Regions from separate parts of the Caballeronia sp. ATUFL_F1_KS4A genome, predicted to be linked through region 1. Evidence: predicted binding sites of a transcription regulator. Region 1 holds the regulator's gene; each other region holds the start of a gene.
What was found. The regulator FNR, encoded in region 1, switches genes on or off when oxygen is low (the NO sensors DNR and NnrR bind a similar motif). The targets are predictions, from matches to a motif close to TTGATNNNNATCAA.
Positions count from the first base shown of each region.

Region 1 (7,826 bases):
TCGTGCAAGTCGAAGCGATCGAAGCCTATACGGCGCGGTTGCCGAACTTCACGTTCAGCACCGTCGTCGCGGATGCGGATTCGAACCATCCGCGCAAAGGCTGGGTGACGCAGCACATGCCCGCCGAATCGCTGAATGACGGCGATGTCGATGTGTATCTCTGCGGCCCGCCACCGATGGTCGATGCCGTGCGCAAGCACTTCGACGATAGCGGCGTGAAGCCCAACAGCTTCCACTACGAGAAGTTCACGCCCAACGCCGCGCCGGTGGCAGCATGAACACGCAACGATTTGCCGGCAAGGTGATGGTCGTGACCGGCGCGGCGCAGGGCATCGGGCGCGGCGTGGCGCTGCGTGCGGCGGCGGAAGGCGCGAAGGTGGTGCTCGTCGATCGCGCGGACTTCATCGGGGAAGTGGCCGCCGAAGCGCAGGGCGCGGATACGGCCGGCTTCGTCGCCGACATGGAAACGTATGAAGGCGCGGCATCCGCGATGGCGTTCGCGGCGCGCACGTTCGGCGGCATCGATATCCTGATCAACGGCGTCGGCGGCGCGATTCGCATGCGTCCGTTTGCCGAATTCGAACCCGCGCAGATCGACGCCGAAATCCGGCGCTCGCTCATGCCGACGCTCTACGCGTGCCATGCCGTGTTGCCCCATATGCTCGAACGCGGGCGCGGAACCATCGTGAACGTGTCTTCGAACGCGACGCGCGGGATTCGTCGCGTGCCGTATTCGGCGGCGAAAGGCGGCGTCAACGCAATGACGCAGGCGCTCGCGATGGAATACGGCGAGCGCAACATCCGCGTGGTCGCAGCCGCGCCGGGCGGCACCGAAGCGCCCGCGCGACGCGTGCCGCGCAATGCGAGCGGCGACAGCGAGCAGGAAAAAGTCTGGATGGGCGAAGCGGTGAAGCAGGTCACCGAATCGACGTTCTTCAAACGCTACGGCACGCTGGACGAACAGATCGCGCCGATTCTCTTCCTCGCATCGGACGAAGCGAGCTATATCACCGGCGCGGTATTGCCCGTCGCCGGCGGCGATAACGGCTGATCTCACGGGAGACGCAATCATGAGTGAACGCAAGGCAATCGTTCCCGCGGGAATGGAAGCGGTCTACGAAAAGATCCGCTATGCGCCCGCGATCAAGGCCGGCAATACGATCTACGTGTCCGGGCAGATTGGACGCGATGCGAACATGCAACTGGTCGAAGACCGCGAAGCGCAGATCGTGCAGGCTTTCGACAATCTCGAGCTCGTGCTCGAAGCGGCGGGTGCTTCGTTGAGCGATGTCGTCGACGTGACGAGCTTTCATACCGACATGCGCGATCTGCCGTTGTTCATGCAGGTGCGCGAGCGTTATCTGAACACGCATCCGCTGCCGGCGTGGACCGCGATCGGCGCGCATATGCTCGGTGGTTCCGCGGGTTATATCGTCGAAATCAAGGCGGTCGCCGTAGTGACGGCGAGCGCGTCGTAACACGCAAGAAACGTCAACGTAAAAAGAACCGGCCTTGCTGCGCCATGCACGCAGCAAGGAGAACGCGCGCGCGTTCATCGTTCCGCCTGATCAATACATTAAAAATCGCGGAATCAAAGCAAGTCCTACATCCTTGGAGACACCCATGCGGCAAATAGACGTGCAAAAGCTATGCGACGATGCCCGGTTCAGCAAGTTTCATTTGCTGCTTCTGTTCTGGTGCGCGCTCATCATCATCTTCGACGGATACGATCTCGCGGTCGTCGGGATCGCGCTTCCGTCGATCATGAGCGACATGGGCATTCAGCCGACGAGCGCTGGATTCATGGTGAGTTCCGCGCTGCTCGGCATGATGATCGGCGCGGTGTTTCTCGGCACGATTGCCGACAGGATCGGCCGCGTGCCCGCCATCGTCATTTGTCTGCTGCTGTTCAGCGTATTCACGGCCGCGGCCGGATTGACGCGCGATCCCGTGACGTTCGGCATCGCGCGCTTTCTCGCGGGACTGGGCATCGGCGGCGTCATGCCGAATGTCGTCGCGCAAATGACCGAGTATTCGCCGCGCAAGATCCGCAGCACGATGGTGACGCTGATGTTCAGCGGATATTCCGTCGGCGGCATGCTCGCGGCGCTCGTCGGCAAGGGGATGATCGAGCGCTACGGCTGGCAATCCGTCTTCATCGCGGCGGGCCTTCCGGCGCTGCTCGCGCCTGTGATCCTCAAGTACATGCCCGAGTCGCTCGCATTCCTCGTGCGAAACGAACGCGCGGCGCGCCTGAAGGACATTCTTTCGCGCGTCGATCCGCGCTATGTGCCGCAAGAGGCCGACCGCTTCGCGCTTTCCGATCGCGAAGCCGCGCCCGGTTCGCCGATCGCGCGACTCTTCGCCGAAGGACGCGGCATGAGCACCGTCATGTTGTGGATCGCGTTCTTCATGTGCCTCTTCATGGTCTACGCGCTGAGTTCGTGGCTGACGAAACTGATGGCTGGCGCGGGGCACAGCCTCGGCTCGGCGCTCACGTTCGTGCTCGTTCTGAACTTCGGCGCGATGATCGGCGCGATCGGCGGCGGATGGCTCGCGGACCGCTTCAACATCAAGTACGTGCTGATCGCCATGTACGCGCTCGCCGCGATTTCCATCAGCCTGTTGGGCGTGAAGGTGCCGGTCGGCGTGCTGTTTTTCCTGGTGGGTCTCGCGGGCGCATCGACGATCGGCACGCAGATCGTCACGTATGCGTTCGCCGGTCAGTTCTATCCGACCGCGATCCGCTCGACGGGCATCGGCTGGGCGTCTGGCATCGGGCGCAGCGGGGCGATTCTCGCGCCTATCGTGATCGGCTTTCTCGTGAGCAAGGCGTTGCCGCTGCAGCAGAACTTCGTCGCCATCGCGGTGCCCGGCGTCATCGCGATGCTTGCCGTTTGTCTGATCGATGCGCGTCGTTCGCGCAATGACGCCATCGCCGTGGCCGCCGCCGATCCGGCGTAACGACGCGTGCGCCCGGCAGTCACTCCTTCGCGGGCTTCGGTTGCCGGGCCTTCTGCGGCTCGGATGGAGCGCCGCGCTGCGTCGGCGCGCGCGTGCAGGCATCGGGCGGCGTGACATAAGGCACGTCGTGGCAGCAGCACGCATAGACCGGAAAGCCGTACGCGTTCGTGCGGACGATGGTCGTCGGTCCATGCAACGGACACACCGCTTTCATGCAGCCTCCTGAAAATGAAAACGCAGTCAATCAGGTGGTTTCATGTTACTCGCGATATGCGCGTGCGCTTGATTCAAGTCAATCGGAGCCGCGGGCGTCCCGATAGAGTGAGAGCGTCGATTCACGTCACGCGCCACGCAACGGAGTTCGCAGATGAAAGCACTCGTCTATCACGGCCCCGGCATCAAGTCGCTCGACGAGCGGCCGAAACCCGCGCTCGCCGCCGCCACCGATGCGATCGTTCGCGTGACGCGCACGACCATCTGCGGAACCGATCTGCACATTCTCAAGGGCGATGTTCCCACCTGCGAGCCCGGCCGCGTGTTGGGTCACGAAGGCGTGGGCGTCGTCGAGGACGTCGGCGCGGCGGTGTCGACGTTCAAGCCGGGCGATCGCGTGCTGATCTCGTGCATTTCGTCGTGCGGAAAGTGCGAGGCCTGCCGACGCGGCATGTATTCGCACTGCGCGACGGGCGGCTGGATTCTCGGCCACAAGATCGACGGCACGCAGGCCGAATACGTGCGCATCCCGCACGCGGATACGAGCCTCTATCCGATTCCGGCAGATGTCGAGGAAGAGGCGCTCGTCATGCTCTCCGACATTCTTCCGACGGGCTTCGAATGCGGCGTGCTCAACGGGCGCGTGCAGCCGGGCAGCACGGTCGCGATAGTCGGCGCGGGGCCGGTCGGTCTCGCCGCCTTGCTCACCGCGCAGTTCTACGCGCCGGCGCAGATCGTCATGATCGATCGCGACGCGCATCGGCTCGAAATCGCGCGCACGTTCGGCGCGAGCGCGTGCATCGACATCGCGCGCACGGAGGCCGTCGCCGAGATCATGCGTCTGTCCGATGGCGCGGGCGTCGATTGCGCCGTCGAAGCGGTCGGCGTGCCGGCGACCTTCGAGCTGTGCCAGCAGATCGTCGCGGCGGGCGGCACCATCGCGAATGTCGGCGTGCATGGCGTGAAGGCCGATCTGCATCTCGAATCGCTCTGGGATCGCAACATCAGCATCACGACGCGTCTCGTCGATACGGTCAGCACGCCGATGCTGCTCAAGACCGTGCGCGCGGGGCGGCTGCAGCCGAAGCAGCTCATCACGCACCGCTTCACGCTCGCGCGCGCGCTCGACGCTTACGACACCTTTGGCCGCGCGGCGGAAACGAACGCGCTGAAGGTCATCATCGAAATTTGAAGTGGGCGGCCTTCAGCGGGAAGCCGTGCGGGCCGGAAAACGATGTACCGCAAAATCCTGGTTGCGCTCGATGGCAGCGAGTGCTCGCAACGCGCGCTCGACGAAGCGATCCGCATCGGCGCGCGTGCGCGAGTGAATGTCGTGTACGTGATCGACGTGGCCGCGCTTTCGTCGTATCCGGCGCAGTATCGCGTGAACGTGCGCGAGGAAGGCGGGCACGCGCTCGATATCGCGTATGCGCGCGTGATCGATGCGGGCATCGAATGCGAAACGGAACTCGCGGAGACGCGCAACGTCACCGATACGATCGCGAAGTGCCTGCAGCGCCGCGCGGTGCACATGCCCGCGGATCTCGTCGTGATGGGCACGCATGGCCGGACCGGGTTGCGCAGGCTCGCGCTCGGCAGCGTCGCGGAAGCGTTCGTCAGACGCTCGACGTGTCCGGTGCTGCTCACGCGCGCACCGAAGCATGTCGCGAAAGACGCGTGAGCCACGACGAGTGAGGCGCGCCCGCGCGATGGCCTGACCGGAGAACAATGACATGGGCCTCGGAATGCAGATCGCCTGCCTCGGCTTCGCGGGCTCGAGCGCGATCGAACGCGAAGCGGGCGTCGAACTCGTGCGGCTTGCGGGCGTCGCGAAAGACATCGTCGATTGCAGGCTCACGATCAAGGCGTCGCTCGATCGCGCGGGACGCACCGTCTTCGACGCGCAACTGGTTCTGCTCACGCGCGATTCCGAGCAGGTCACGGTGCAACGCAGCACACACGCCGACGTGAACGCGGCGCTGCGTCATACATTCGATGACGCCGTTCAGCTGCTGCTTCAGCGCGGCGCGCCAGACGCGATTTGATCCAGATCAATACGCGCTCCGAAACCGTGGCCAAGACTAAGTGGATATGCGCTGCGCCGGCTCGCGTCGCATCAACGTTCCACGAGGTATCGGCATGATCGTTACGTTTCCGAGTCAGCCGCCCGTCTATCAGGGCGATGTCCCTTCGCTCACTTTCGCCGCCTTCGCGGACGGTGAGCCGATCGAGTGCACCATTTCGGCCGAAGCGCTGGAGGATCACTTCGGCGCGGCGTCGTGGCGTGAGGAAGATCTGCAGCAGGCGTTCGAGAGCCATCGCTCGTCGATAGAAGGCGCCGCCGAACATGTGCTGAGCCGCGTCGGCGGCACGTCGGTGATGCTGCGCAGCGGATTTTTCCGCTTTCGCGAAGCGCGCGCTCAGACTGCTTCGAGCCGCGCCTGATCGAGGATCCGCACGTCCTTGCCGCGCGCGTCGATCACGCCGGCCTTTTGCAGCCGCGAGAACATGCGGCTGACGGTTTCGATCTTCAGCCCGAGATAGCTGCCGATTTCCTCGCGCGTCATGCGCAGCACGAATTGCGCGGGCGAATAGCCGCGCGCCTTCATGCGCGTCGACAGATTGAGCAGGAAGGCCGCGACGCGCTGCTCCGCCGTCATCGTGCCGAGCAGCATCATCAGATTGGATTCGCGCACGATCTCGCCGCACATCATGCGATGAACGTGATGCTGCACCGCCTTCACTTCGCGGCACAGCAATTCGAGCAGATCGAACGGAACGATGCAGACGACGCTGTCTTCCAGCGCGATGGCGTCGCACGCGTGGCGGTCGGTGCTCACGCCGTCGAACCCGAGGGGCTCGGCCGCCAGATGAAAGCCCGTGACCTGCTCGTGTCCTTCGCGATGCATGACGACGGTCTTGAAGCAGCCGCTGCGCAGCGCATAGAGACTCTGGAAGGGATCGCCGCTGCGGAAAAGCGTTTCGCCGCGCCGCACGAAGCGCGTCGAGCTGATCATCGCGTCGAGACGCTGATAATCGACCGGCGACAAGCCGGACGGCATGCAGATGCGCTTCATCGAACACGTCGAGCAACGCGTGCTCGGCGGCTTCGCGTCGACGTGCATGCCGGGACTGTCTGCGCTCGCGGAAATCATGCTGCGCCTCCTGTCGAACCGGATCGCGCATCGACGCGCGATCCCGCATGTCACCTGTCCAATTATGGAGTGCGCTGTCTCGAAAAAATGTCGGTGCTGGCTGATCGTGCCGTAGGCATTCGGGAAGACGTGTAGGGAAATGCCGACACGCGCCGCTTCGATTCAGGCGCTGTCGTCGTCGAAAAGCTGATGGCGCACCGCGTAGCGCACGAGCGCGGCTTCGTGGGGAATCTGCATTTTTTCGAGGATGCGCGCCTTGTAGGTGCTGATGGTCTTCGCGCTCACGCACAACGCCTCGCCGATATCGCTGATGGATTCGCCCGCGCACAGCCGCCGGAACACTTCGAACTCGCGGTTCGACAATCGCTGATGCGGTAGCGCATCGTCAGGTTCGGTGAGGCTTTGCGCGAAGCGTTCGGCCATCGCGAGGCTCACGTACGCGCCGCCCGACGCGACCTTGGCGACCGCCGCGACCAGCTCCGCGCTCGCGCTTTCCTTCGTCAGATAGCCCGACGCGCCGGCCTTGAACGCGCGCGCGGCGTATTGCTGCTCGGCGTGCATCGTGAGCACGAGAATGCGCAGCGCGGGCTTTTCGTCCTTGATCTGCTTGAGCAGGTCGAGGCCGCTGCGGCCGGGCATCGACAGATCGAGCACGAGCACGTCTGCCTCCGTTGCGCGCACGAGCGCGAGCGTGCCCGGCCCGTCGCTCGCTTCGCCGGCGACCTCGAAGCCGTGCGCGTTCGCGAGGATATGGCGCAGGCCGTCGCGCACGAGCGCGTGGTCATCGGCGATCAGGACTTTCGTCGTCATGGATTCGGTTCTTCCGTTTCGCGGCCCGGCACCAGCAGAACGGGACACCGCGACAGCCGAGCGAAACCTTCCGCGACGCTGCCGAGCACGATCCGCCGCAAGCCGCGCCGCCCGTGCGTGCCCATGACGACGAGATCGGCGCGGAAATCGTCGGCGCAATGACGGATGCGCTGCGGGATGTCATCGCCGAGATACTCGACTTCGCACACGCGCGGCGTGCCCTTGACGCCCGCTTGCGTCATGCGCTCCGTGGCCGTCGCAGCGAGCCGCCGGCCTTCCTCCAGCAATGCGTCGCGCAGGCCGGGATAGAACGCGCTCGTGGCGTCGTAGGAAACGGGCTGCATGTCGACGACGAAGAGCGGCTGAATTTGCGCCGCGCTCGCGCTTGCGATCCTGATCGCCTCATCGAGGGCGTGGAGGGAAGTCGGGCTGCCGTCGATGGGCACGAGAATGCGGTTGTACATGACGATCTCCTGATCCGGTGTGTTGGCGCGTCGCGGGTGTGCGATCGAGTCTACGGACGGCGTATGCAAAACGGTTGACGCAAGTCAAGGAACGGACCCGTCATCGGCGGGGCGATGAAGCGGAATGTCCACGACGACGCGAAAGCCTTCGCCCGGCGCGCTGCGAAACTCGATGACGCCGCCCAGTTGCCGCACGCGCTCGCCCATGCCGAGCAGGCCG
Region 1 is NZ_JALQEB010000037.1:261,224-269,049, forward strand. Features, by position in the region: gene benC (benzoate 1,2-dioxygenase electron transfer component BenC) at 1-278, shown strand, start outside; gene benD (benzoate diol dehydrogenase BenD) at 275-1,051, shown strand; gene NCS03_RS24825 (RidA family protein) at 1,071-1,478, shown strand; gene NCS03_RS24830 (MFS transporter) at 1,624-2,964, shown strand; gene NCS03_RS24835 (hypothetical protein) at 2,984-3,178, opposite strand; gene NCS03_RS24840 (zinc-dependent alcohol dehydrogenase family protein) at 3,332-4,369, shown strand; gene NCS03_RS24845 (universal stress protein) at 4,412-4,858, shown strand; gene NCS03_RS24850 (hypothetical protein) at 4,911-5,222, shown strand; gene NCS03_RS24855 (DUF1488 family protein) at 5,317-5,622, shown strand; gene fnr (fumarate/nitrate reduction transcriptional regulator Fnr) at 5,598-6,332, opposite strand; gene NCS03_RS24865 (response regulator) at 6,495-7,142, opposite strand; gene NCS03_RS24870 (universal stress protein) at 7,139-7,606, opposite strand; gene NCS03_RS24875 (PAS domain-containing sensor histidine kinase) at 7,691-7,826, opposite strand, start outside.

Region 2 (7,826 bases), on a different contig from region 1:
GAACGAACCGAACGTGCCGATGTACAACAGGCACATGAGCCAGTTGTGCTTGCGCCGGAATATGACGGCCTGTTCGGCGAACGAGGCTTTTGCATCGGCGATGTCGTTCATCCCGAACCAGGCCGCGAGCGCCGAGATGACGATGAACGGCACCCAGATGAAGCCCGCATTCTGCAGCCAGATGCTGTGCTCGACGCCGTTCACGTCGTAGGACTGGCCTGCGCCCGCGAATGCGCCGAACACGCTCGCCGAGATCACGAGCGGCGTCACGAACTGAACGATCGACACGCCCAGATTGCCGATGCCCGCGTTCATGCCCGTCGCGAAACCCTTCTTCGCCTTCGGGAAAAAGAAGCTGATGTTCGCCATCGACGAACTGAAATTCGCGCCGCCGAGGCCGCACAGCAACGCCAGAACGAGCAGCGTCGGATAGCCCGTCGACGGATCGCGCAGCGCCAAGCCCATGCCGAGCGCTGGAATCAGAAGACTCGCGGTGGAGAACGCTGTAAAGCGGCGTCCGCCGAATATCGGCACGAGAAACGAGTAGAAGATGCGCAGCGTCGCGCCAGAAAGCGGAGGCAACGCGGTGAGCCAGAACAACTGGTCCTTCGTGAAGTGAAAACCACCCTTATCGAGATTGACAACGACGACGCTCCATAGCGACCACACGGCGAACGCCAGCGCGAGCGCGGGAATCGAGATCCAGAGGTTGCGGCGGGCGACCGATTCGCCCGTTGCGCGCCAGAAGGCGGCGTTCTCGGGATCCCAGCGAGTGAGCAGATAGCGTGAAGACATGGTTAGTGCTTGGGTTGAAACGTGAAGTGCATGCAGATGAGACTGACCGCGGTCGCGCCGAACATCAGCATGAAACAGGTGGTACGCACGCCGGTGAGGTCGACGAGCAAACCAAAGAGAATCGGCAACAGGAAGCCGGCAAGTCCGCCCGCGAGGCCGACGATGCCCGACACGGCGCCGATGTTCGTCGAGAACTCGTCCGACACGAACTTGAACACCGACGCCTTGCCGACCGCCATCGCAACGCCGACGACAAACATGAGCACCGTATAGGCGACCGGTCCCATTTCGATGTGGAACGTGCGCGGGCCGTCTTTCGCGTGGACGACGAAATCCGTCACCGGATAGCTCAGCAGGAAGAAGCACGCGAGCGCGACCCACATGACGATCCAGGTCGTGCGGTACGCGCCGAAGCGGTCCGACATCCAGCCGCCGAGCGCGCGCAGCACGCCGCCCGGCAACGAGAAGCAAGCGGCGAGAAACGCGGCCTGTTCGATGCCGAAGCCGTACTGATTCACGTAGTACTGCGGCATCCACAATGCGAGGCCGACGTAGCCGCCGAACACGACCGAGTAGTACTGCGCGTAACGGAGCACGCGCCGGTCTTTCAGCACGGTCATCTGCGCGGCGAAACTCTGCGTGCCGGCGCTGCGATGCGCGGGATTGGACGCCGACACGAACCAGAAGACGATCGCGGTGAAGAGCATCGCGACGGAATAGACCTTCGGCACGATCGTCCATGTGCCCGCCGCGAGAATCAGCACGGGCGCGACGAACTTGGTCAGCGCCGCACCCGAATTGCCCGCGCCGAAGATGCCCATCGCGAGGCCTTGACGCGACTTCGGGAACCAGCGCGCGACATACGGCGTGCCGACTGAAAACGACGCGCCCGCGACGCCGACGAACAAGCCGAGCACGAGGAATTGCCACAGTTCCGTGGCATAGCCGATCAGCCAGATTGGCGCGATAGTGACTGCCATCGTGCAGAAAAAGACGATACGGCCGCCGAAACGGTCGGTCCAGATGCCGAGCGGCACGCGCAGCAACGAACCCGTGAGCACCGGCGTCGCGGCGATGAGGCCGAACTCGGTATCGGTGAGATGAAGCTGCTTTTTGAGAGGGATGCCGAGAATGGCGAAGACCATCCAGATGGCGAAGCAGATCGTGAATGCGAAGGTGCTTGCGCCGAGCACGCGCCAGGCGCGCGTGTCGGTCGATGCTTTTGTAGCGAGGGTTGAGTCGACGACGCTCATCGTCCTTTCCTTGTCGTTGTAACTTTCCCGACAAGGGTAAGGAGCGTCGCGCGAGACGCCTATCCGCCGTGCGGATGCGGCGGCGCTGTGCCGCTAGCTCATGCGGCGTAGTCCGGACGGAGTAGTGCCTGTCGCGTCACGCGTTCTGCGATGCCAGCGCGATGCAACTCGCCGGATCGATCGAAAAACGGATGGTCCCCCGGACCGGCGTTTTGTGCGATGGATGCACACGCGCGAGCACGATCTCTCCGCCGATCATGAAATCGGTCGTGCCGAAGCTCGAAACGCATCCTGTCGCGTAGCTTTGCGTCGAGGTTCGAGAGCGGTTCGAACACCATGCCGGACTTGCGGCGATTCGGCGGCACAAAGGTCTCGTCGCGCGCCGAGAAAACGGTCACGCCGTTCACCGAAATCGATCCGCCGACCGGACGTTCCAGCCCGGCAATGGAGCGCAGCGTCGTCTTGCCGCAACCGCTCGGGCCGAGCCGCGTGGAACGCGATATGGCTGCTTTCATCGCGTCGAATGTCAGTTCCAAGCGTGGCGCCCGGCGAGCGCGCCTTTTTTTTCCACCGCATCGTCAAAGAGTGTCAACCGACGGTGTAACGGTCAACGCCGGACGCAAAACACCGTTATCCGCAATGACGAATTGCCGCTTCGCCTCGTGCAATTTGAGATAGAGCGATGTTCAGCAGATTCGAACTCGCTGCTTCCGCCGCCGCTGGCTTTTGCCGGCGTCGCATCCGCCAAACAATCCGATCAACACCACCAGCGCGGCATGGCAAAAGTGCGCCACTTCGCCTCTTTGCCGGCACCGAAGCTCAAAGAAGTCCAAATGATTAGCTCTGTCCAATCGCGCCGCCTGTCGTGCGCAGCATGTCTTGCCGTCGTCTTCAGCTTCGTTCTTGGCGGATGCGCCAGTCGAACGCTCGAGCAGACCGCGACCAAGCCAGCTTCGCAAACCGACGCTGCCGCTGCCCCGGCGGCACCTGCCGGCTTCTACCGCGTCACAGGCGCGGACACCCTCGCTTCGATCGCAGCCGCCTACGGTCGCGACCCGAACGCGATCGCCGCCTGGAACGGGCTTTCCGCCAGCACTCCACTGACGAACGGCCAACTGCTGCGGGTCGGTCCGCCATCGGCATCGGTTGCCGGCTCGGACGATTCCACGCAGCGGAGTGTGACCGCAACACGCTGCCGATCCGATTCCTTGTCCTGGCCGATAAAGGGCCCAATCCTGAAGCGCTTCGGCGTGGACGGGGTCCGGGGCGTTGTCATCGGTGGCGCAGCGGGAGACACGATCCGTGCGGCGAAAGGAGGACGCGTGGTGTATGCGGGTAACGAGATCGCGGGCTACGGCAGCCTCGTAATACTGAAACATGACAGTCGCTACCTGACTGCCTATGGCCATATCCAAAACGTTCTGACCAAGGAAGGGGCCGACGTAACGAAGGGGCAAGCCATCGCGACGATGGGCGCTCAAACGAATGGTCAGCCATCGCTGCTTTTCGAGGTGAGACGGGATCGTCAGCCAGTCGATCCCCTCCCCTACCTTTCCGACTGCGCTTCGTGATCCGTCGAACGTCAGGTCAGGTTACTTGCTCTCGAACAAAGCGATATGCACCGAATGAACATGCTTCAGCCGCGCATCCTCAGCGCCTTCGCCTGCATCCTGTTGATCGCCGGATGTGCAGCCTCTCTGTCGGAGCTAGGCAATGAGGGCGCTTCGACAAACCAACCGGCGAGCGCGTCGAGCCTGCCGGTTCAATCCGCAAACGACGATTGCGTTTCGACCGAAATCACTTCATCCGACCGGCCGGACGAGACACCGACCGCGCGCGCGTACCATCAAGCCGGGATTGCATCCTGGTACGGGCGAACGTTTCACGGTCGACGCACCGCCAGCGGCGAGCGCTTCGACATGTATGCCATGACAGCGGCACATCGCACGCTACCGCTCGGATCGTGGATCCGCGTCACGCTTCCGGGAGGGAGCCCGTCCGTCCTCGTCCGAATCAACGATCGCGGTCCGGTTTCACGCAACAGAATCATCGATCTGTCATACGGGGCAGCCGCTGCGCTGGGCATTGTCCGGCGTGGTTCGGCCCAAGTCGAACTATCGACCGATTCCGGTTTCCATACTCCGTCGTAGACTGCCGCTCCCATGTCTCGACTCTCACACAAGCGGGCAGCGTCCCCCCGCCTCCCGCTCACCAAGGCAATGCTCCTGCCATTGCCGCCTATGCACCGCAACTCATGACGCGCCGGTCCTGCATCTTCCTGTTCGTGCTGACCTACCTTCTGGGTTGCGTCCTGGCCGCGATGGACACCAAGGGGAGTCCGATCGACGTGATGCAGGCGACCATGTCCGCATGGAGCGCTTCGAACCGCGAAGCCGTTGCCGATGCGAGCCAGCGACGGCGCGATGAAATCGAGCGATCGAATGCCATTCGGGAATCCCGGCCTCTCGCCGGGCTTTAGCGAGAAGAACCGAAGAAGGCGCCTGGGCCGTGGCTTCACCCGGGCACGCGGCTCGGCTTCACCACGTGAGACGATCGAACCCGGCGAAGTTATCGCGGCGATCCATCGCGCGCGGCTCGAACACGCTTTGACGTCGCTTTATCACACTCGCAATTCCATCCCTTCGTTGTAGACTCGCCTGCTCCTTTCGGAGTAGGCAAAAAGTTCCGCCTTCGCGCGACACTCCGTCGCATCAACTTGATCTGAAACAAAATTTCAACCATTCGCGTCATCGCGAAAAATCGCGCGTGGCATGATCTTGACGCGGCGCAAAGCCGTGCAACGGCGTTCTTCCCGGGACGCTTCGATCATCGAAACCAGCGAATGCAATGAATGAAAATACCCAACGTTTAGCAGTGCCATTGTTATCGGGGTTGATAGCCAGTCTTTGTCTTTCGGGATGCAAGCTGGAGGTGTTGGACTCGAAAGGCGTGATTGGCGCAGCGGAATCGTCGCTGATCGCCACCGCGACTTACGCCATGCTTCTCGTCGTAGTCCCGGTGATCCTGCTCACCCTGTTCATCGCATGGCGCTATCGCGCGTCCAACACGAAGGCCACGTATGCGCCGAAATGGGCGCATTCCACGGCCATCGAAGTCGTGGTCTGGGCGATTCCCGCAGCCATCATCCTGTACCTCGGCATCCTCACGTGGAAAACCACGCACGAGCTCGATCCGTACAAGCCGCTGCAATCCGAAGTCAAGCCGATCAACGTCGAAGTCGTGGCGCTCGACTGGAAGTGGCTGTTCATCTATCCGGATCTTGGCGTCGCGTCGGTGAACCAGCTCGCGTTCCCGGTCGGCACGCCGGTGAACTTCCGCATCACGTCCGATTCGGTGATGAATTCGTTCTTCATCCCGCAACTCGGCAGCCAGATCTACGCGATGGCGGGCATGCAGACGAAGCTGCACCTGATGGCCGATCACGCAGGCGACTACGCAGGCATCTCGGCGAACTACAGCGGCAAGGGCTTCTCCGACATGAAGTTCCGTGCACTGGCCATGTCCAACAAAGACTTCGACGCGTGGCTGAAGCAGGTCAAGAACGCGCCCGAGAATCTGAGCATGGACGTCTACGCCGGCGTCGCGCGTCCGAGCGAAAAGGTCGCGGTGCGCTACTTCTCGACCGTCGATCCGAAGCTCTTCAACAACATCGTCGCGAAGTACAACTACGGCAACTCGGTCGTAGGCGCAAATTGTGTAACCAAGGGGTAAGCCATGTTCGGCAAACTAACGCTTGAGGCGATCCCGTACCACGAGCCAATCATCATGGGGGCGACCGTCTTCATGGCGGTCCTCGCGCTCGGTACGGTCGGCCTTATCACTAAACTCGGCAAATGGGGCTGGCTCTGGCGCGAGTATCTGACTTCGGTCGATCACAAGCGCATCGGCGTCATGTATCTGGTCGTCGCCGGGCTGATGCTCGTGCGCGGCTTCGCCGACGCCGTCATGATGCGCGTGCAACAGGCCATCGCGCTCGATGGGCCCGGCTATCTGCCGCCGCATCACTTCGACCAGATCTTCACGGCCCACGGCACGATCATGATCTTCTTCATGGCCATGGCGCTGCTGGTCGCGTTCTTCAACCTCGTCGTGCCCCTGCAGATCGGCGCGCGTGACGTGGCGTTCCCGTTCATCAACTCGCTGTCGTTCTGGATGACGGCCGTCGCCGCCATTCTGATCAACCTGTCGCTGTTCATCGGCGAGTTCTCGACGACGGGCTGGCTCGCGTATCCGCCGCTCTCCGAGACGCAGTTCAATCCGGGCGTCGGGGTCGACTACTATATCTGGGCGTTGCAGTTGTCCGGCGTCGGCACGCTGCTCACCGCGGTGAACTTCTTCGTGACGATCGTGAAGATGCGCGCGCCCGGCATGACGTGGATGAAGATGCCGGTCTTCACGTGGACGGCGTTCTGCTCGAACGTGCTGATCATGGCGACGTTCCCGATCCTGACCGTCGCGCTCGCGCTGCTTGCGCTGGACCGTTACCTCGGCATGCACTTCTTCACGAACGACGGCGGCGGCAACCCGATGGTCTACCTGAACCTGATCTGGGCCTGGGGTCATCCTGAGGTCTACATCCTGGTTCTGCCCGCCTTCGGCATTTACTCGGAAGTGGTCGCGACGTTCTCGAAAAAGCCGTTGTTCGGCTACAAGACGATGGTCTGGGCCACGTGCTGCATCATGGTGCTGTCGTTCCTCGTGTGGCTGCACCACTTCTTCACGATGGGCTCGGGCGCTAACGTCAATGCCTTCTTCGGCATTATGACGATGGTCATTTCCATCCCGACCGGCGTGAAGATCTTCAACTGGCTCTTCACGATGTACCGAGGCCGCGTGCAGATGACTTCGCAAATCCTCTGGACCATCGGCTTCGTCATCACCTTCACGCTGGGCGGCATGACGGGCGTGATGCTCGCGATTCCCGGCGCGGACTTCGTGCTTCACAACAGCCTGTTCCTGATCGCGCACTTCCATAACGCGATCATCGGCGGCGTGGTGTTCGGTTACTTCGCCGGCATTTCGTACTGGTGGCCGAAGGTGTTCGGCTTCAAGCTCGATGAAAAGCTCGGCAAGAGTGCGTTCGTGTGCTGGTTCGTGGGCTTCTTCGTCGCGTTCGTGCCGATCTACATCCTCGGCTTCATGGGTGCGACGCGCCGCCTGAATCACTACGACGACCCGTCGTGGCAGCCGTTCTTCATCGCCGCTGCCGTGGGCGTGGGCATCATCGCGCTGGGTGTCGTGTTCCAGGTCGCGCAGATCGTGGTCAGTATCATCCGCCGCAATCAGCCTGCGTATCGCGATGTCACCGGCGATCCGTGGGGTGCGCGCACGCTCGAGTGGTCCATCAGCTCGCCGCCGCCGGTCTATAACTTCGCGAATATTCCCGCTGTGCGCGAACTCGACGACTTCGCCGATGCCAAGGAACACGGCCGCATCGATACGCGTCCGTACCGCGACATCCACATGCCGTCGAATACGAGCGCGGGTCTGGTCATCGGCCTGTTCGCGCTGGCCTTCGGTTTCGCGGCTATCTGGCACATCTGGTGGCTCGCGGCTGCAAGCATGGTCGGCATCTTCGCGACGGCTATCGGTTACAGCTTCCGCGATAACGCCGGCTTCATCATCCCGGCCGCGACCGTGAAGTCGACCGAAGAGCGCAATCGTCCGCCGAAGACGCCTGCGAAGGCCGGCTCGGCTCGCGAACTCGAACTGGAGGCAATGTAATGTCGCAATCGACGCTATCCGCGCAACACGCGC
Region 2 is NZ_JALQEB010000035.1:131,408-139,233, forward strand. Features, by position in the region: gene NCS03_RS23225 (NarK family nitrate/nitrite MFS transporter) at 1-795, opposite strand, end outside; gene NCS03_RS23230 (MFS transporter) at 798-2,048, opposite strand; partial or broken gene NCS03_RS31290 (ATP-binding cassette domain-containing protein) at 2,147-2,533, opposite strand; gene NCS03_RS23240 (peptidoglycan DD-metalloendopeptidase family protein) at 2,696-3,619, shown strand; gene NCS03_RS23245 (septal ring lytic transglycosylase RlpA family protein) at 3,674-4,198, shown strand; gene NCS03_RS23250 (hypothetical protein) at 4,303-4,527, shown strand; gene cyoA (ubiquinol oxidase subunit II) at 4,896-5,780, shown strand; gene cyoB (cytochrome o ubiquinol oxidase subunit I) at 5,784-7,793, shown strand; gene cyoC (cytochrome o ubiquinol oxidase subunit III) at 7,793-7,826, shown strand, end outside.
Region 2: a site for FNR is predicted at 4,765-4,778, ahead of cyoA (ubiquinol oxidase subunit II). Genes of this name have one in related genera too.

Region 3 (7,826 bases), on a different contig from region 1:
GTCGCCGAATCGATGACCGTGTAATGCAGCGGATCGGCGGACGCGGCGGCTTTCGCCAGATAGTCGCGAAAGGTTTCGAAATCCGCGAACGGCCCGACGAAAAGATAAGTCCAGTCGCTGCCGTCCGGCGCGCGGCCGTAGGCATCGAAGAGATCGGCCGCGTGGCGATCCAAGTCGAGCGGCTCGATGCGGCAATGCCTGCCGTCGATGCCGATGCGCGCCGGGCGCTCACGCGTTTTCCAGTCCGTTACCGCTTCGCCGATCGGCTGCTGATATTCATTGGTTCTCGTCATGCGTGAAGGCGCTCCGGTTGCGTGAAAGGGCAACTCGCAGTCTAAAAGCTCGCCCATCGAAAATCGAGCGATTCTGAAATTTCGGAATGCGGCGCGTGCCGCGAACCTCGCCTTCGGAAAACTTCGCGCATCTGTTCGATCCGCTCGTCACGACCAAGCCGCGCGGACACGGACCGGCCTCGGGCTCGCGATCACGTCGCCCATCGTCGACGGATTCGGCGCGCGGATCGCGGCTGTCAATCGCGAAGAAGGTGGCGCACAATTCACCATCGCATTCGTGGCGGCGAACGGCCGGAGCATCGACAGTGCATGAAAGCATGAACGTTTCGACGCGCTGGGCACGGTCATCGAGGAACTCAAACGCAAGGAGAAACGTGATGGTCGCAAGCAGAGAAAATGAGCCCGCCCGCACGAGCAACCGCACCGCATCGGAGCGCAAGTCCGAGCTCGAGATGGTCATCACGCGAATCTTCGACGCGCCGCCGCGGCTCGTGTTCGAAGCGTGGACCACGCCCGAGCTTTTCAGGCAATGGTGGGTGCCGAAGTCGAGCGGTGCGACCCTGCTCTCGTGCGAACAGGACGTGGGTGTCGGCGGGCGCTATCGGCTGGCGTTCGCTCATCCCGAGGCATCGGCGCCCATGGCGTTCTTCGGCAGATACCTCGACGTGGTTCCGGATGCGCGCCTCGTCTGGACCAACGAGGAAAGCGACGATGGCGCCGTCACGACCGTGACCCTCGAAGAGAAAGATGGCAAGACGCTGCTCGTGATGCACGAGCTGTATCCGTCGAAGGAAGCGCTCGACGTCGCCATCGAGGGAATGGACGAAGCAATGCCCGAAACGTTCGAGCAACTGGACGAATTCCTGATTCAGCGCGGCGCGTTCCCCGGTAGGTCTTGATGAACGCAAATATGGCCCGATCAGCGCAAGCCGATCGGGCCATTTGTCATTTCGCGTGAAGTACGAGCGCGATCAGAACTGGTTCATCGTGTTGTCTTTCCCCGCCGCCTTCAAAGCCGCTTCGCCGCTGAAATACTCCTTGTGATCGTCGCCGATGTCCGAGCCGGACATGTTCTGGTGCTTCACGCACGCGATGCCCTGACGGATTTCCTTGCGCTGCACGCCCGCCACATAACCCAGCATGCCCTGGTCGCCGAAGTATTCCTTGGCGAGATTGTCGGTCGACAGCGCGGCCGTGTGATACGTCGGCAGCGTGATCAGATGATGGAAGATGCCCGCTTCGCGCGACGCGTCGGCCTGGAAGGTGCGGATCTTTTCATCGGCGAGCTGCGCGAGTTCGGTCTGATCGTATTCCACGCTCATCAACTGGGCGCGGTCGTAGGCCGAAACATCCTTGCCCGCGGCCTTCATCGCGTCGTACGCCTGCTGGCGGAAGTTCAGCGTCCAGTTGAACGACGGGCTGTTGTTGTACACCAGCTTGGCGTTCGGAATGACCTTGCGGATCTCGCTGACCATGCCGCCGATCTGCGCGATATGCGGTTTCTCGGTTTCGATCCACAGCAGGTCGGCGCCGTTCTGCAGCGCGGTGACGCAATCCAGCACGCAGCGCGCCTCGCCCGAGCCGGCGCGGAACTGGAACAGGTTGCTCGGCAGGCGCTTGGGACGCAGCAGCTTGCCGTCACGCTTGATGATGACGTCGCCATTGCCCAGTTCGTCCGCCGTCAGTTCTTCGCAATCGAGGAACGAATTGTATTGATCGCCCAGGTCGCCCGGTGTGCGCGTCACGGCAATCTGCTTGGTGAGGCCCGCGCCGAGCGAATCGGTACGCGCCACGATGATGCCGTCGTCGACACCGAGTTCCAGGAACGCGTAACGGATCGCGCGAATCTTGGCGAGGAAATCCTCGTGCGGCACGGTGACTTTCCCGTCCTGGTGACCGCACTGCTTCTCGTCGGACACCTGATTTTCGATCTGGATGCAGCACGCGCCCGCTTCGATGAACTGCTTGGCAAGCAGGTACGTCGCTTCCGCGTTGCCGAAACCCGCGTCGATGTCGGCGATGATCGGCACGACGTGCGTCACGTGGTTGTCGATCTTTTCCTGAATGGCGGCCTTGGCAGCGCCTTCAGCCGCATCGAGCTGACGGAACAGGCCGCCGAGCTCACGCGCGTCGGCCTGGCGCAGGAACGTGTACAACTCGCGGATCAGCGCGCTGACCGAGGTTTTTTCGTGCATCGACTGATCCGGCAGCGGACCGAACTCGGAGCGCAGCGCGGCGACCATCCAGCCGGACAGATAAAGGTAACGGCGCTCGGTGCTGTTGAAGTGCTTCTTGATGGAGATCATCTTCTGCTGGCCGATGAATCCGTGCCAGCAACCGAGCGACTGCGTGTACTTCGACGGGTCAGCGTCGTAGGCGGCCATGTCGGCACGCATGATTTTCGCCGTGTACTTCGCGATGTCGAGGCCCGTCTTGAACTTGTTCTGCGCACGCATGCGCGCGGCATATTCGGGATTGATGGCACTCCACGCGCTGCCGTGATTCTCTTTCAAACCGGCAACTGCCTTGATGTCGTCTTGATACTGGGCCATGTGACTCTCCTAAGAACAAAGCGCGTTAGATGAATAGTCGAAGCGAAACCGCATGACTACATGGTAATGCCCTTTCTTCGCTGGCGAGCCAAGTCTTATATAAGACACAAGACAGTATTTATCGTTTCAAATCAACGAGATGGCCGATCGTTTTTGCGATGCAAAACACGCTTTCAAGCCGCGAAAAGTCAAAGCGCCGCACGCGCGACGCGTGTCCCGCGATGTGAAACGCGCTTTCGAAAAATGGATGCGTGCGGCGAGCCGCCGGGATCACTCGACCGCGGCCAGCGCCAGATCGATTCCCGATTGACGGATGCCCGTTGCGGCAGCCGGGGCGAGGCCATCGTCGGTGATGACCTGATCGAAGCTTTCGAGACTCGCTACCTTGTATAGCCCGACCGTGCCGTATTTCGAACTCGCGACCGTGAGCACGTTGCGCGAGGCGGCTTCCATCGCAGCGAGCTTGACTTCGACTTTCGGCGCGGAAGGCGTGGTCACGCCACGGCGCAAGTCCCACGAACTCGCCGAGATGAACGCGACGTCGAGCACGACCTGACGCAGCGTCGCCGCCGCGAGCGTGCCGACGCTCGAAAGGTTCCGGTGATCGAGCTGTCCGCCGATGTGTATGACGTTCACATGCGTCGCGCTGGCGAGTTCGCGCACGATCTGGAAGTCGTTGGTCACGACCGTCATGTCCGACAGCTCGACGATATGCGGCACGAACGACAGCATGGTCGTGCCGGCATCGAGATAGATCGACATGCCGGAGCGCAGACCTTCTGCGGCGCGGCGCGCGATGGCCTGCTTCTGCGGCTGTTCGACGACCGCCTTCGACTGATGGCTCGGCTCGCTGTTCAGATGACTCGCGATCCGCACGCCGCCCGGCACCGTATAGACGAATCCGGCTTCCTCGAGTGCGGCGATATCGCGCCGGACCGTCATGTGCGAACAGTTGAACGATTCCATCAGCTGATGCACCGACAGCACCTTGTCCCGGCGCAACTGGCGCAGCATGGCCTCGCGCCGCTGATCGGGAATCAGCGGGACATCGGATGCATCGGGTTTGGCCTGGCTCGACATGAGAAAACCTTCATTAAGCGCCCCGGCGCGCGGGCTCGCCGGGGGTCGCCTATCTTAGCCGATGAACATGTTGATGAGCAGCACCCCCGCGAGCCCGACCAGCGACTGCACGCACAGCATCAGCGTCCACGTCCGCAGGGTCTGCGAGACCGTCAGCTGGAAATACTCCTTGAAAAGCCAGAAGCCGGAGTCGTTCACATGCGACAGCATCACCGCGCCGGATGCGGTCGCGAGCACCATCAGTTCCGGCGAGACGCCCGGATGCGACATAAGCAGCGGCGCGACGATGCCCGAAGCCGCCACCGTCGCGACCGTCGCCGAGCCGACGCACACGCGCAGCAGCGCGGCGATCACCCATGCCAGCACGAGCGGGCTCACGGCCCAGCTCGCCGTGTGCGTGACGATGATGGTGTCCAGATGGATCGATGTAAGCATCTGCTTGAAGCCGCCGCCCGCGCCGAGAATCAGCAGGATCGCCGAGAGCGGCGCGATGCCCTTGCCGATCATCTTCTGCATGTCCGCGAGCGGGAATCGCGCCTTGATGCCGAGCGCGAAGAACGCGAAGATCACCGCGGCAAGCAGCGACAGGATCGGATCGTTGAGCGACTGGAAGAACACGTATTGCCCGGTGCCCTTCGTGCTGTAGTCCATCCCGACGGTGCCCGCGAGCATCAGTCCGGGCGGAATCAGCAGGCACAGCACGGACAGCGCGAGCGACACGTCGGTGGCGTTCTCCGCATCGGTGCGCGTGCCGCCCGGGCCCTTCGAAAGATCGGGCGCCGGGCCGAAGCTGCGTCGCGCGAACGCGGTGAAGAGCGGACCGGTAATCACCGCCGCCGGAATCGCGATGATGAGACCGTAAAGCAGCGTGAGGCCGGTGTTGGCGTGATACGCGGTCACGGCGAGCGTCGGCGCCGGATGCGGCGGCAGCAGACCGTGCGACACGTAAAGGCCGGCTGCGAGCGGCAAGCCGATATACAGCAGATGGCTGCCGGTGCGCCGCGCGATCGTATAGACGAGCGGCGCGAGCATGATGAAGCTCACGTCGAACAGATGCGGCATGCCGATCAAGAGCGCCGCCGCGCAGACCGTCCACGGCGCGAGCCACAACGGCCGCTTGCCGACGAACGCATTCGCGATGCGGTCCGCGCCGCCCGTGCCGATCATGATGCCGCCCAGCACCGCGCCCAGACCCACGACCGGCCCGGTGCGCGCCAGCGCGCCGCCGAAGCCCTTCGTGAAGCTGTCGATCGCGTGCTCCGGCGTCACGCCCGCCGCGAGCCCGAGTCCGAGCGCGACCAGCGTCAGCGCGATGAACGGACTCAGCCTGTATCGCGCGATCAAAACGATCAGCACGACAATCGCGATCACGGCCATCGTGATCGTCCCGAATTCTCCCCGCATGGTGTCCCCTTCCTGATTCAGTGTCGAATGATTTCGTCGTTATCGGAACGTGCGGCGCTCAGGCGCAGCCCGTCGTCCATGCGCTCAACAGCGCTTCGTCGGGGTTGTACAGATCGGCGATCGTGATGAGTTCGCCCGCCTTCACATCGCGTGCGAGCGTCGTGTGAGCCGCGAGATACAGCGGCGCGACATCGGCGGGGGCGTTCCTGCGATCGAGCAGCACGGCCTGCACGCCGGTCACGTCGTGATGATGGCCGCCCATGTGGAGCACCGTGCCCGCGGCGATATCCACGTTCGCGCGGCCCGCCAGCACGACGCATTGCGCCGGCTTCGCCGCGCCCGACGGACGCCCGTGCAGCACCGCGTCGAGCAGCGTGATCGGCGTCTCGACGCCCATGAAGTGATACGGCAGATACAGGCACGCGTAGCGGCCGTTGCGGCTCACGACGTGGCCCTTTTGCGCGAGCAGTTCCCACGTCGGCGCATCGAAGGTACGCACGACGACGAACACGCCGCCCGCGAAGCTCGCCTCGTCGGGACGGCGCAGCATGTTGAACACGTCGATGACGCCCGAGCGCGACAGCACGCCGCCGTCTTCGCGCAGCGCGTAGATGTCGGCAAGTTCGGTCGTGCGCGCGACCGGGTAATGCAGCAGTTCGACGTCGGATACGAGGTTCGTGTTCGTCGCGACGACGCTCATCTCGCAGTAATCCGCCGTCGCCGATGTCTTGCGGCCGCGCAGCGCTTCGCGGCGCGCGGCGAGCGTCGCGGGAATGTCGTCGCCGAGCGACATGAGGCCGGCGAGTTCCGGCGCTTCGAACGTCTGATCGAGCTGTGTGACCTTGCCGGTCGCATCGTCGAACACGAGGTCGTATTCGCTCGACTTGCCCGCCGCGACGACATCGAGCCCCAGCACGCGCGCCCACGTCACCCAGCCGATCAGGTTCGACGGCTGATCGCCGTCCGCCGTCGTGTAGACGACGCCCTGGCGCTGGGCGAGCCGCGCGAGCGACACGCCCGCGACCGAATCGACTTCCTTGCTCACCATCGCGACGTGGCGCTTTGCGATGAGCGCCGCGACCGCCACGCGATAGCCCACCGACGGATTGCCGGTCGCTTCGACGAGGATGTCGTACTGCGCCGAGGCGATCAGCGCGACGTCGGCGACGAGCGCGATCTTGCCGGCGTCGAGCGCGGCGACGCTCGCGGCATCGGCGCATTCGACGAGCGCGGCTTCATCGAAACCCAGCTCGATGCACATCGCGCGCAACCCGGCGACGTCGAGATCGCACAGGACCGCCGGAAAGAGGCGCGCCATCAGCCGCGTCTGCGCGAGCAGCGTGCGGGCGAAACCGCCCTTCGCGCCGGTCAGCGCGTAACGCACCGGCTGGCCCGCGTGCGCCGACGAAGCCGGGGAAAACAGAAGTTCGAAGTTCATCTTGGGATCCGCGCAAAAAAGCGTTGCCGACGCACGTTAGCCGGCGAACGGGGTGACAGGTCGCGGACACAGCCCGCGCCCAATGGAGCAGACGTTAACGCTCTTTATCATTACAGTCAATTTTTTTAACATCGATTAACACGGAACGTTCACTGCCCCGTACAATCGGCCGCCGGAGGGAACACCATGCAAACAAGCCATCGCCGTCCCGTTCTGGGATGCATCGCCGACGATTTCACCGGCGCCACCGACCTCGCCAGCACGCTGGTGCGCGGCGGCATGCGTACGATCCAGACCATCGGCGTGCCAGCATCCGCCGTGCTCGACGATGTCGACGCGCTCGTCGTCGCGCTCAAATCGCGCACCATCGCTGCGGACGACGCCATCGCGCAGTCGCTCGCCGCGCTCGACTGGCTGCGCGGCCAGGGCTGCCGTCGGTTTTTCTTCAAGTACTGCTCGACCTTCGATTCGACCGATGCGGGCAACATCGGACCGGTTGCCGAGGCGCTGCTCGATGCGCTCGCCGACGGCGGCAAAGGCGACTTCGCGATCGCCTGCCCGGCGTTTCCGGAGAACGGGCGCACCGTGTATCGCGGACATCTGTTCGTCGGCGACGCGCTGCTCAACGAATCCGGCATGGAGAACCATCCGCTCACGCCGATGCGCGATCCCAACCTCGTGCGCGTGCTGCAGCGTCAGTCGAAGTCGACAGTCGGCCTGATCGCGAGCGCGACGGTCGCGGCGGGCGCCGATGCCGTGCGCGACGCGATCGCGAAGCTGCGCGCCGACGGCGTGCGCCTCGCCATCGCCGATGCGCTCACCGATGCCGACCTGCGCACGCTCGGCGAAGCGTGCGCTGAGTTGCCGCTCGTCACGGGCGGCTCGGGCGTCGCCATCGGATTGCCGGAAAATTTCCGCCGCGCGGGACTGATCGAGCCGAACGACAAGGCCGCCGATCTTCCGGCCGTCAGCGGCCCGGCGCTCGTTCTGGCAGGCAGCGCGTCGAAGGCAACCAACGCGCAGGTCGCGGAATGGCTCGAGACGCGCCCCGCGTACCGC
Region 3 is NZ_JALQEB010000040.1:18,667-26,492, forward strand. Features, by position in the region: partial or broken gene NCS03_RS27580 (GNAT family N-acetyltransferase) at 1-293, opposite strand, end outside; gene NCS03_RS31370 (hypothetical protein) at 277-753, opposite strand; gene NCS03_RS27590 (SRPBCC family protein) at 746-1,192, shown strand; gene NCS03_RS27595 (isocitrate lyase) at 1,265-2,845, opposite strand; gene NCS03_RS27600 (DeoR/GlpR family DNA-binding transcription regulator) at 3,116-3,925, opposite strand; gene NCS03_RS27605 (GntT/GntP/DsdX family permease) at 3,980-5,329, opposite strand; gene NCS03_RS27610 (homoserine dehydrogenase NAD-binding protein) at 5,388-6,767, opposite strand; gene otnK (3-oxo-tetronate kinase) at 6,954-7,826, shown strand, end outside.
Region 3: a site for FNR is predicted at 2,967-2,980, ahead of NCS03_RS27595 (isocitrate lyase). Genes of this name have one in related genera too.

Region 4 (7,826 bases), on a different contig from region 1:
CGATGTCGGTGAGGCGCGCGTTCATCGTGGCGAGCGCGCGCAGCAAATCGCCCGTTTCGTCCTTCGTATTCGCGACGATGCGGCTCGTCAGATCGCCGCGCGCCACCGTCTGCGCGATGCCGACCGCCTCGCCGATCGGCGCCGTGATCGAGCGCGTGACCAGCACGCCGCCGATCACCGCGAAGAGCGCCGCCACCACGCATAGCGCGATCAGCACGTTGCGCTGCGTCCGATAGCTCGCCTGATCCGCGCGCACGATTTCCTCGCGGCGCGTCGCGGTGTAGGCCGCGTAGTCGTCGGTGGCCTTGACGAGTTGCGCGAGCAGCGGACGGCACTCGTCGTCGAGCGCCGTCACCGCTTCCTCGTGCTTGCCCGCGAGCGCCAGCCCGGCGATCTTCGTCGCGACGGGACCGTACAGCGCCTCCACGCGCATCATTTCGGCGGCAAGACTCTTCGCCTTGTCGCTCGTATCGCTCGCGCTGGCGAGCATGTCGTTGAGTTGCTTCAGGCGCGCCTGCACGTCCTCGTGGGCGCGCGTGGCTTCGGCTTGCTCGAGTTCGATATCGGACGGTTTCGTGACGAGCACGAGATTACGCGCGGCGATCGCGCGGCGGTCGACGGCCGTGCGAATCTGACCGGCGACATCGGCGCGCGCGTTGATGCCGTTGACATAGTCCGCGAAGCCGTCCGTCGCGACGGACAGCGCGCGCAGCGACATGCCTGCCACCAGCACGACCAGCACCGCCAGAATGCCGAAGCCAGCGATCAGCCTGTTCTTGATCGTGATGTTCTTGAGGTTCATTTTCAGGGTTCTCTCAGGGTCCGTTCGGGGGACATACGGCGTCCGTGTGATCGCTTCGCGCGGCATACTGCTACGCGAGCGAACGATCGAGCGCAAAAGATGCGCGACGCTCTAAAGCTGATTACGGCTCACGATTTTTGGACTGAAGGGAAAAGATGCAAATAGTCTGCACTTTGTCCACGACGTTCGGTAATACCGTTACCATACAGATGCGCGAAGTTAGGTAAGCATTTCATTTTCTTTCCACGAACTTCTACATTCCGATGCCCGAGATCCTCGATCAGCGCACGCCCGGATTCGCCGATGCGCTCGCGACGCTTCCGCCGACGCCAACCGCCGGTCTCGCCACGAACGAACGCTACTGGGATGCGGTGCGCGCGCTGTGGCGTCACTCCGACGAGCTCATCAACCTTGAGAACGGCTTCTGGGGTGCGATGACCGAGCCGGTCAAGGCGATGTTCCATTACTGGACCGAGCGCGTGAACCGCGAGACGACGCTTCTGATCCGCCCGCATCTGATGTCGCTGTATCAGGGTTTGCGGGAGCGCGTCGCGATGGAAATGGGCTGCGCGGTCGAGGAGATCGAGCTGACCCGCAACGCGACCGAAGCGCTGCTCGCGCTCATCAGCGGCTACAACCGCCTCGCGCCGGGCGACACGGTGCTCTACAGCGATCTCGATTACCCGTGCGGCAAGGACGCGATGGAATGGCTGCGCGAGCGGCGCGGCGTCACGCCCGTGCGTATTACGATGCCGGAGCCCGCGACGCGCGAAGCGGTGCTCGACACCTACGCGAAGGCGCTGCGCGCGCATCCGCGCACGCGGCTCGTGCTGTTGTCGCACGTCTGCTTCGCGACGGGCCTCGTGATCCCGGTCGCGGAGATTTCGGCGATGGCGAAGGAAGCCGGCGCGGACGTGATCGTCGATGCCGCGCATTCGTGGGGGCAACTCGCTTTCGACGTGCCCGACTTGAACGCGCCGTTCGCCGCGCTGAACCTGCACAAGTGGATCGGCGCGCCGCTCGGCTGCGGCGCGATCTACATCCGGAAGGGACATGTCGCGTCGATCGATCCGTATCTCGGCGACCGCTCCTGGCCCGCCGACGATATCCGCGCGCGCGTGCACACCGGCTCGCCGAACTTCGCCGCGTGGTTCACGCTGCCGTCGGCGCTGGACGTGCATCGGCGCATCGGTGCGAAGGCGAAGGAAGCGCGTCTGCGTGCGTTGCGCGATGCCTGGGCGAAGCCCGCGAGCGAGCTTCCCGGCGTGCAGATCCTGACGCCGCACGATCCGTCGATGACCGCCGGCATCACTGCGTTCCGCCTGAACGGGCGCGCGACGAAAGCAGGTTGCGATGCGATCGTCGCCGCGCTGCGCGATCGCTTCGGCGTCTTCACGGTGACGCGGCCCGGCCCCGACGCGGGCGAAGTCGTCCGCGTGACGCCCGCGCTCTTCTCGCGCATGTCGGATGCCGAGCGTCTCGTCGAAGGCATCGCGGCGCTTGCGCGCGAAGCGAAGTAAGCGTCAGCGCGTCACCGGCCGTGCGTCGAGATGCTCGATCAGGCGTTCGAGCGCGTCCGAGCACGGCGCTTCGACTTTCAGCGCGAGGAGCGCGTCGGCGCGTGTCTTGCCGATGTTGATGGCCGCGATCGGCATGCCGCTTTTCGCGGCCCACTCGCAAAAGCGATAGCCCGAATACACCATCAGCGATGAGCCGACGACGAGCATCGCATCGGCGGCTTCGAGCGAGCGTGCCGCGTCGTCGACGAGCGCGCGCGGCACGCTCTCGCCGAAGAACACGACGTCGGGCTTGAGCACGCCGCCGCAGCGCGTGCAGCCGGGCACGTCGAAGGCGGCGAAATCGAGATCTTCGATATGCGCGTCGCCGTCGGGCACCGCGGGCGCCGTATAGCCGACGAAATCCGGATTCGCCGCTTCCAGCATCCGCTGCACGGCCGCGCGCGTATGCCGCTCGCCGCATTCGATGCAGCGCACTCGCCCGATATTGCCGTGCAGCTCGATCACATCGGGATTGCCGGCGCGCGTGTGCAATCCGTCGACATTCTGCGTGACGAGCCGATGTACCCGGGAACGCGCGGCGAGCGCGCGCAGCGCGTGATGCGCGGCGTTCGGCTGCGCGTTCTGCACGACCGGCCAGCCGATGAGGCTGCGCGCCCAATAACGCCGGCGCGCGTAGTCCGAACCGAGAAAGTCCTTCAGCAGAATGGGCGCGCGGCCCGTGCGCTGGCCTTCGCGATCGCGATAACAGGGAATGCCCGATTCCGTGCTGATGCCCGCGCCCGACAGCACGAAAAGCCGCGGATGCCGCTCGACGAATTCATGAAGCTGCTGCACTTGCCGTCCTTTTTTCGCTTGTCCGAGCGATTTGCTTTGGTGGAAATATAAGGCGAAACCGCCCGCGCCGCTGGCTGCGCATCCGGCCTTACCACTTTTTCGATATTGAAATTGGCTTGACCAAATCGGCGCGCATCGTTAGATTGACGGACGCCCCACTCCAACGACATATCGAGACATCCAGCATGCTGACCGTCATCTGCGAAACGCCCGGAACCCTGAAAGCCGAACAGCGCGAGAAACCGCAGCGCGCCGACAACGAAGTGCTGCTGCGCGTGAAGCGCGTCGGCGTGTGCGGCACGGACCTGCACATCTTCACCGGCAATCAGCCATATCTGTCGTATCCGCGCGTGATGGGCCACGAGCTGTCGGGCGTGATCGAGGAAGCGGACGCATCGAGCGGGCTGAAGGCGGGCGACACCGTCTACGTGATGCCGTATCTGTCTTGCGGCAAGTGCATCGCGTGCCGTCAGGGCAAGACGAATTGCTGCGTGAACATTCAGGTGCTCGGCGTGCATCGCGATGGCGCGTTCACCGAATATCTGAATCTGCCCGCGCAATTCGTCCATAAGGCCGAGGGCGTCACGCTCGATCAGGCCGCGATGGTCGAATTCCTCGCGATCGGCGCGCACGCCGTGCGTCGCGCGGACGTGCAGCCGGGGCAGCGCGTGCTGGTTGTCGGCACGGGTCCGATCGGCATGGCGGCCATCACCTTCTCGCGGCTGCGCGGCGCGAACGTCACCGCGCTCGATACGCGCGAAGACCGGCTCGCGTTCTGCAAGCGCGAACTGAAAGTGGACGCGACCGTGCAGATCGGCGAGCAGGACAAGGAACAACTGTCGACGCTCACGAATGGCGAATTCTTCGATGTGGTGTTCGACGCGACCGGCAATTCGCGCGCGATGGAACGCGGCTTCGAATTCATCGCGCACGGCGGGAAGTACGTGCTGGTGTCGATCGTGCCGGATCGCATCTCCTTCGCCGATCCGGAGTTCCACAAGCGCGAAGCGACGCTGCTCGCGAGCCGCAACGCGACGCCCGAGGACTTCGAGACCGTGCTCGCCGCGATGCGCAAGGGCGAAGTGCCGACGGATGCGCTCAACACGCATCGTCTGACGCTGAGCGATGTGCCGACGCAGTTCTCGTCGCTGCTCGATCCGAAAGCGGGCGTCGTGAAAGCGATCGTCGAATGCTGACGGGTTGAATCAGGGCGCGCCGCGTACAAAGCGCGGCCGTCCTTGCGCGTCGTGCCACGGCTCGGCGCTTTTGCACCAGATTTCGTACTGCGGCGGATAAAGGCCGGTTTCATCGAAGATGCCGGTCGGCACCTCGATTTCGTCGACGCCGTCGAACGCCAGATAGACCGGCGATCCGCACAGCGGGCAATGATGCCGCCTGCCCGTCGCGGAGCTCGCCCACGCGACCGTGTCGCCCGTCACGGCAAACGCATCGCGCGGAAAGATCGCGTAAACGCCGAACGGCGCACCGTGGATGCGCCGGCACGTCATGCAGTGACACAGATTCACTTCCTTCGGCGCGCCCGCGACGCGCACCCGCACCGCGCCGCACGCACATCCGCCTTCGTGAAGCGGCTGATTCATCGGGTGAAGTAGCCGCGGTTCTGCATGCATTCGCTGTAGGCGCGCCAGTAGCGCGTCATCGGCGGCTCGGGCGGCGGCAGCGGCGGCATCTTCATGTCGCCGCCGTAGATCGCGTCGGATGCGCCGGATGCGCCCGCCGCCATCGATGCGGGCATCGCCGGCATGCCGGGCATCGCGCCGGATGCCGGATGCGGCAAGGCGGTCACGCCCGTCGCGCCGGACGCACCCGACGCGGCGATCGCCGCCGATGCGCCCGATGCAGGCGCCGCCGCAGACGCCGCGAGCGCACCCGATGCGCCCGCCGCACTCGCCGGCAACGGCGGCTCGACCGGACGCGGCGGCGTGAGCGTGCGCGTGTCGCGCTGCGCCTGAGCGTCGCGCGATGGCGCTTGCGACTCGCGCGCCATGTTCACTTTGGTCGTCTGATTGGCGTAGCCGTAGCAGGCGGCGTTATCGATCGATTGCTGCCACGCGCTCTGGCTGCGGCCTGGCACGGTGAGCGGCTGTTGCGCGAAGGCGGCGCCACACGCCGCGAGCAAAACGAATCCCGCGTAAGTGGAAGGTCTCATTGGCTTGCAGTTCCCCGATGCGGTTTTATTAGTCGTTGCAGTTTCTTGCGCCGCTCGGACACACTTCGAGCGACGCGAGTCTGCGCCGGGCCTGCTGTCAAGGATACCGCGCCCGCCGAACCGTCCACGCCAGAAGCACTGGCATCTTCCGCCAACTTTCAGACGATGCGCGGCGCGGCGCACATTTGCCGCGATGAACCGCGCATCAGAACTTCATGCCGACGCCAAGGCCGATCACCCACGGATCGATCTTGAGCGAGCCGAGATCGGCGCCGCCCGCCGATGCGCTCGTTCGCATCCAGATCTTTTTCACGTCGGCGTTGACGAACAAATTCTTCGCCACCTGTACGTCGACGCCCACCTGCAACGCCGGGCCGAAGCTGCTGTGCTTGATCGACACCGGCGTGTCGCCCGCCTTGAGCTTGTCGTTGTAGAAGTACGTATAGTTCACGCCCGCGCCGACATACGGACGCACGCGCCCCGCGTGATTGAAGTGATATTGCAGGAGCAGCGTCGGCGGCAGCACGCCCACGCCGCCAAGCCCGCCGATGTTCGACGTCACCTGATGCCGCGACGTGCCGAGAATCAATTCCACACCGATGTCATCGCGGATCATGTACGTGAAATCGAGCTCCGGCACGATCGCGTTGTTGACGTTGACACCGAGCGTGCCGAGCGTGCCCCCCGCTGTCACATCGGGCTGAATGCTGATCGCGCGCAGGCGAACCAGCACATCGCCGGCGTGGATGCCGCCCATCGCATCGCTCGACGATGCGTCGCCTGCCGCCTGCGCCGCGCCCGCGAACAACGCCGCGCATGCCATGACGATTGCCCCGAGACCCTTTCTCATTTTTAGCTCACTCACGTTAAAAGTGAGAATTGTCCGAGCGAGGGTCGGTCGCGCCTTTGACCACAATCAACGCGCGCCAGACGCGCGCCGCCTATCGCGGCAAGCCTTGCGCGCGGACAAGCATGCTTTACGCATCGGCGGGTCTGCGACCGCGCGCCACTTGCGGGCGGGTCCGCGCCTTGCTGAACGAAGAGAACGTGCAGAACAAAGGGAGGAAGCAGATGAGACCCACAATCGGCACACTCGGGCGCATGACGGGGATTCTGCTCGGCGGCACATTGGCCGTCGTGGCGAGCGCGCAGCAGGCGCCGCAAAAACCGATCAAGCTCGATTACGACAGTACGCCCGCGTATCAGGAGAAAAACGTGACGCCGCCCGCTGCGGCCGCCGCGAATGCCAGCGATGCGCTGAAGACGCGGCCGGGCAAGACGTCATCGGGCAAGGGCGCAGCGCCCGACCGGCCGAACGGACTCGGCTTCGACTCGGGCGCGAGCGGCATGAGCAAGAAGCAGTAGATCACGCGTCGGCCGGCTTGTCCGGCCACGGCCACGTCGAATAGCGCGACGGCTTTTCCGCTTCCGCTGCCGGCGTGGCTTCGTGCGCAGGCGCCGCGCTCGTTGCGACTTCGGGGAGATCCTCGCCGAACCACGGCACTTCCTTGCGCCGCTCTTCCATGTAGGCGTTCCAGCCCTTCGCGTTGTCCGCGAAGAGATCGTGCTTCACGGTGTTCGCCAGCATCGGGCGATTCAGCGTTTCATCGAGCAGCGCTTTCGGCCAAACGAAAAACGCGCCCGATGCACGGCGGATGAAATCGCGCGGCGGCATGGTCGCGTCGACGAAGCCGAGCAGCGTGAAGCCCGCGAGCGCGTCGTTGCCCTTCACCGCTTCGCCGATGCTCGCGTATTCGTCGGCGCATTGGCTCAGGCAAAACACGGACTCCAGCACGTCGCCGAGATGCAGCAGCAGTGCGCGTCGTTCGTAGGGATCTTGCGTGGCGGTCTCTTGTTTCGTCATTCGCTGTTCCGATATGTCGAGGGTGGATTCTGCGGCGCGCGCACTGTCGCACGGGCCGCGTTCATCTCGAATTTTAGCGAACCCGGCGTCACGCGTCGGCGCGCCAGCGCCCCGATCACTTCACAAAGCGCGTGCGAAAGCTCAGTCGATAATCATTCGGCGATACACCGAGCCGCCGCGTGAACACGAGCCGCATGCGGTCCGCCGTGCCGAAGCCGCAGTCGTAGGCGACGGTTTTCAGCGGCGTGTCGCTGCTTTCGAGCATATTGCGCGCCGCGTCGACGCGCGCCCGTTCGACGAACTCGTGCGGCGTCAACTGCGCGAGTTGCACGAAGGCGCGCGCGAAGTTGCGCTCGCTCATGCCCGCGACGCTCGCCATGCGCGCGACGGACAGCCGCTCGCCGATGTGCTCCATGACGTACGCCTGCACTTTCGCGACCGGCGACGTGTGGTCGGCGGGGGCGCTCAGATACGGGCTGAACTGCGATTGTCCGCCGCGCCGCTGCGCGAATACGACGAGCCGTTTCGCGACCGCGAGCGCGACTTGCGCGCCGTGATCTTCGGCGACGAGCGCGAGCGCGACATCGATGCCCGCCGTCACGCCCGCCGACGTGACGAGATTGCCGTCGCGCATAT
Region 4 is NZ_JALQEB010000030.1:38,555-46,380, forward strand. Features, by position in the region: gene NCS03_RS17775 (methyl-accepting chemotaxis protein) at 1-802, opposite strand, end outside; gene NCS03_RS17780 (aminotransferase class V-fold PLP-dependent enzyme) at 1,066-2,322, shown strand; partial or broken gene NCS03_RS17785 (NAD-dependent protein deacetylase) at 2,326-3,162, opposite strand; gene NCS03_RS17790 (zinc-binding alcohol dehydrogenase family protein) at 3,342-4,352, shown strand; gene NCS03_RS17795 (GFA family protein) at 4,362-4,757, opposite strand; gene NCS03_RS17800 (hypothetical protein) at 4,754-5,326, opposite strand; gene NCS03_RS17805 (OmpW/AlkL family protein) at 5,532-6,149, opposite strand; gene NCS03_RS17810 (hypothetical protein) at 6,398-6,691, shown strand; gene NCS03_RS17815 (hypothetical protein) at 6,693-7,190, opposite strand; gene NCS03_RS17820 (GlxA family transcriptional regulator) at 7,306-7,826, opposite strand, start outside.
Region 4: a site for FNR is predicted at 6,233-6,246, ahead of NCS03_RS17805 (OmpW/AlkL family protein). Genes of this name have one in related genera too.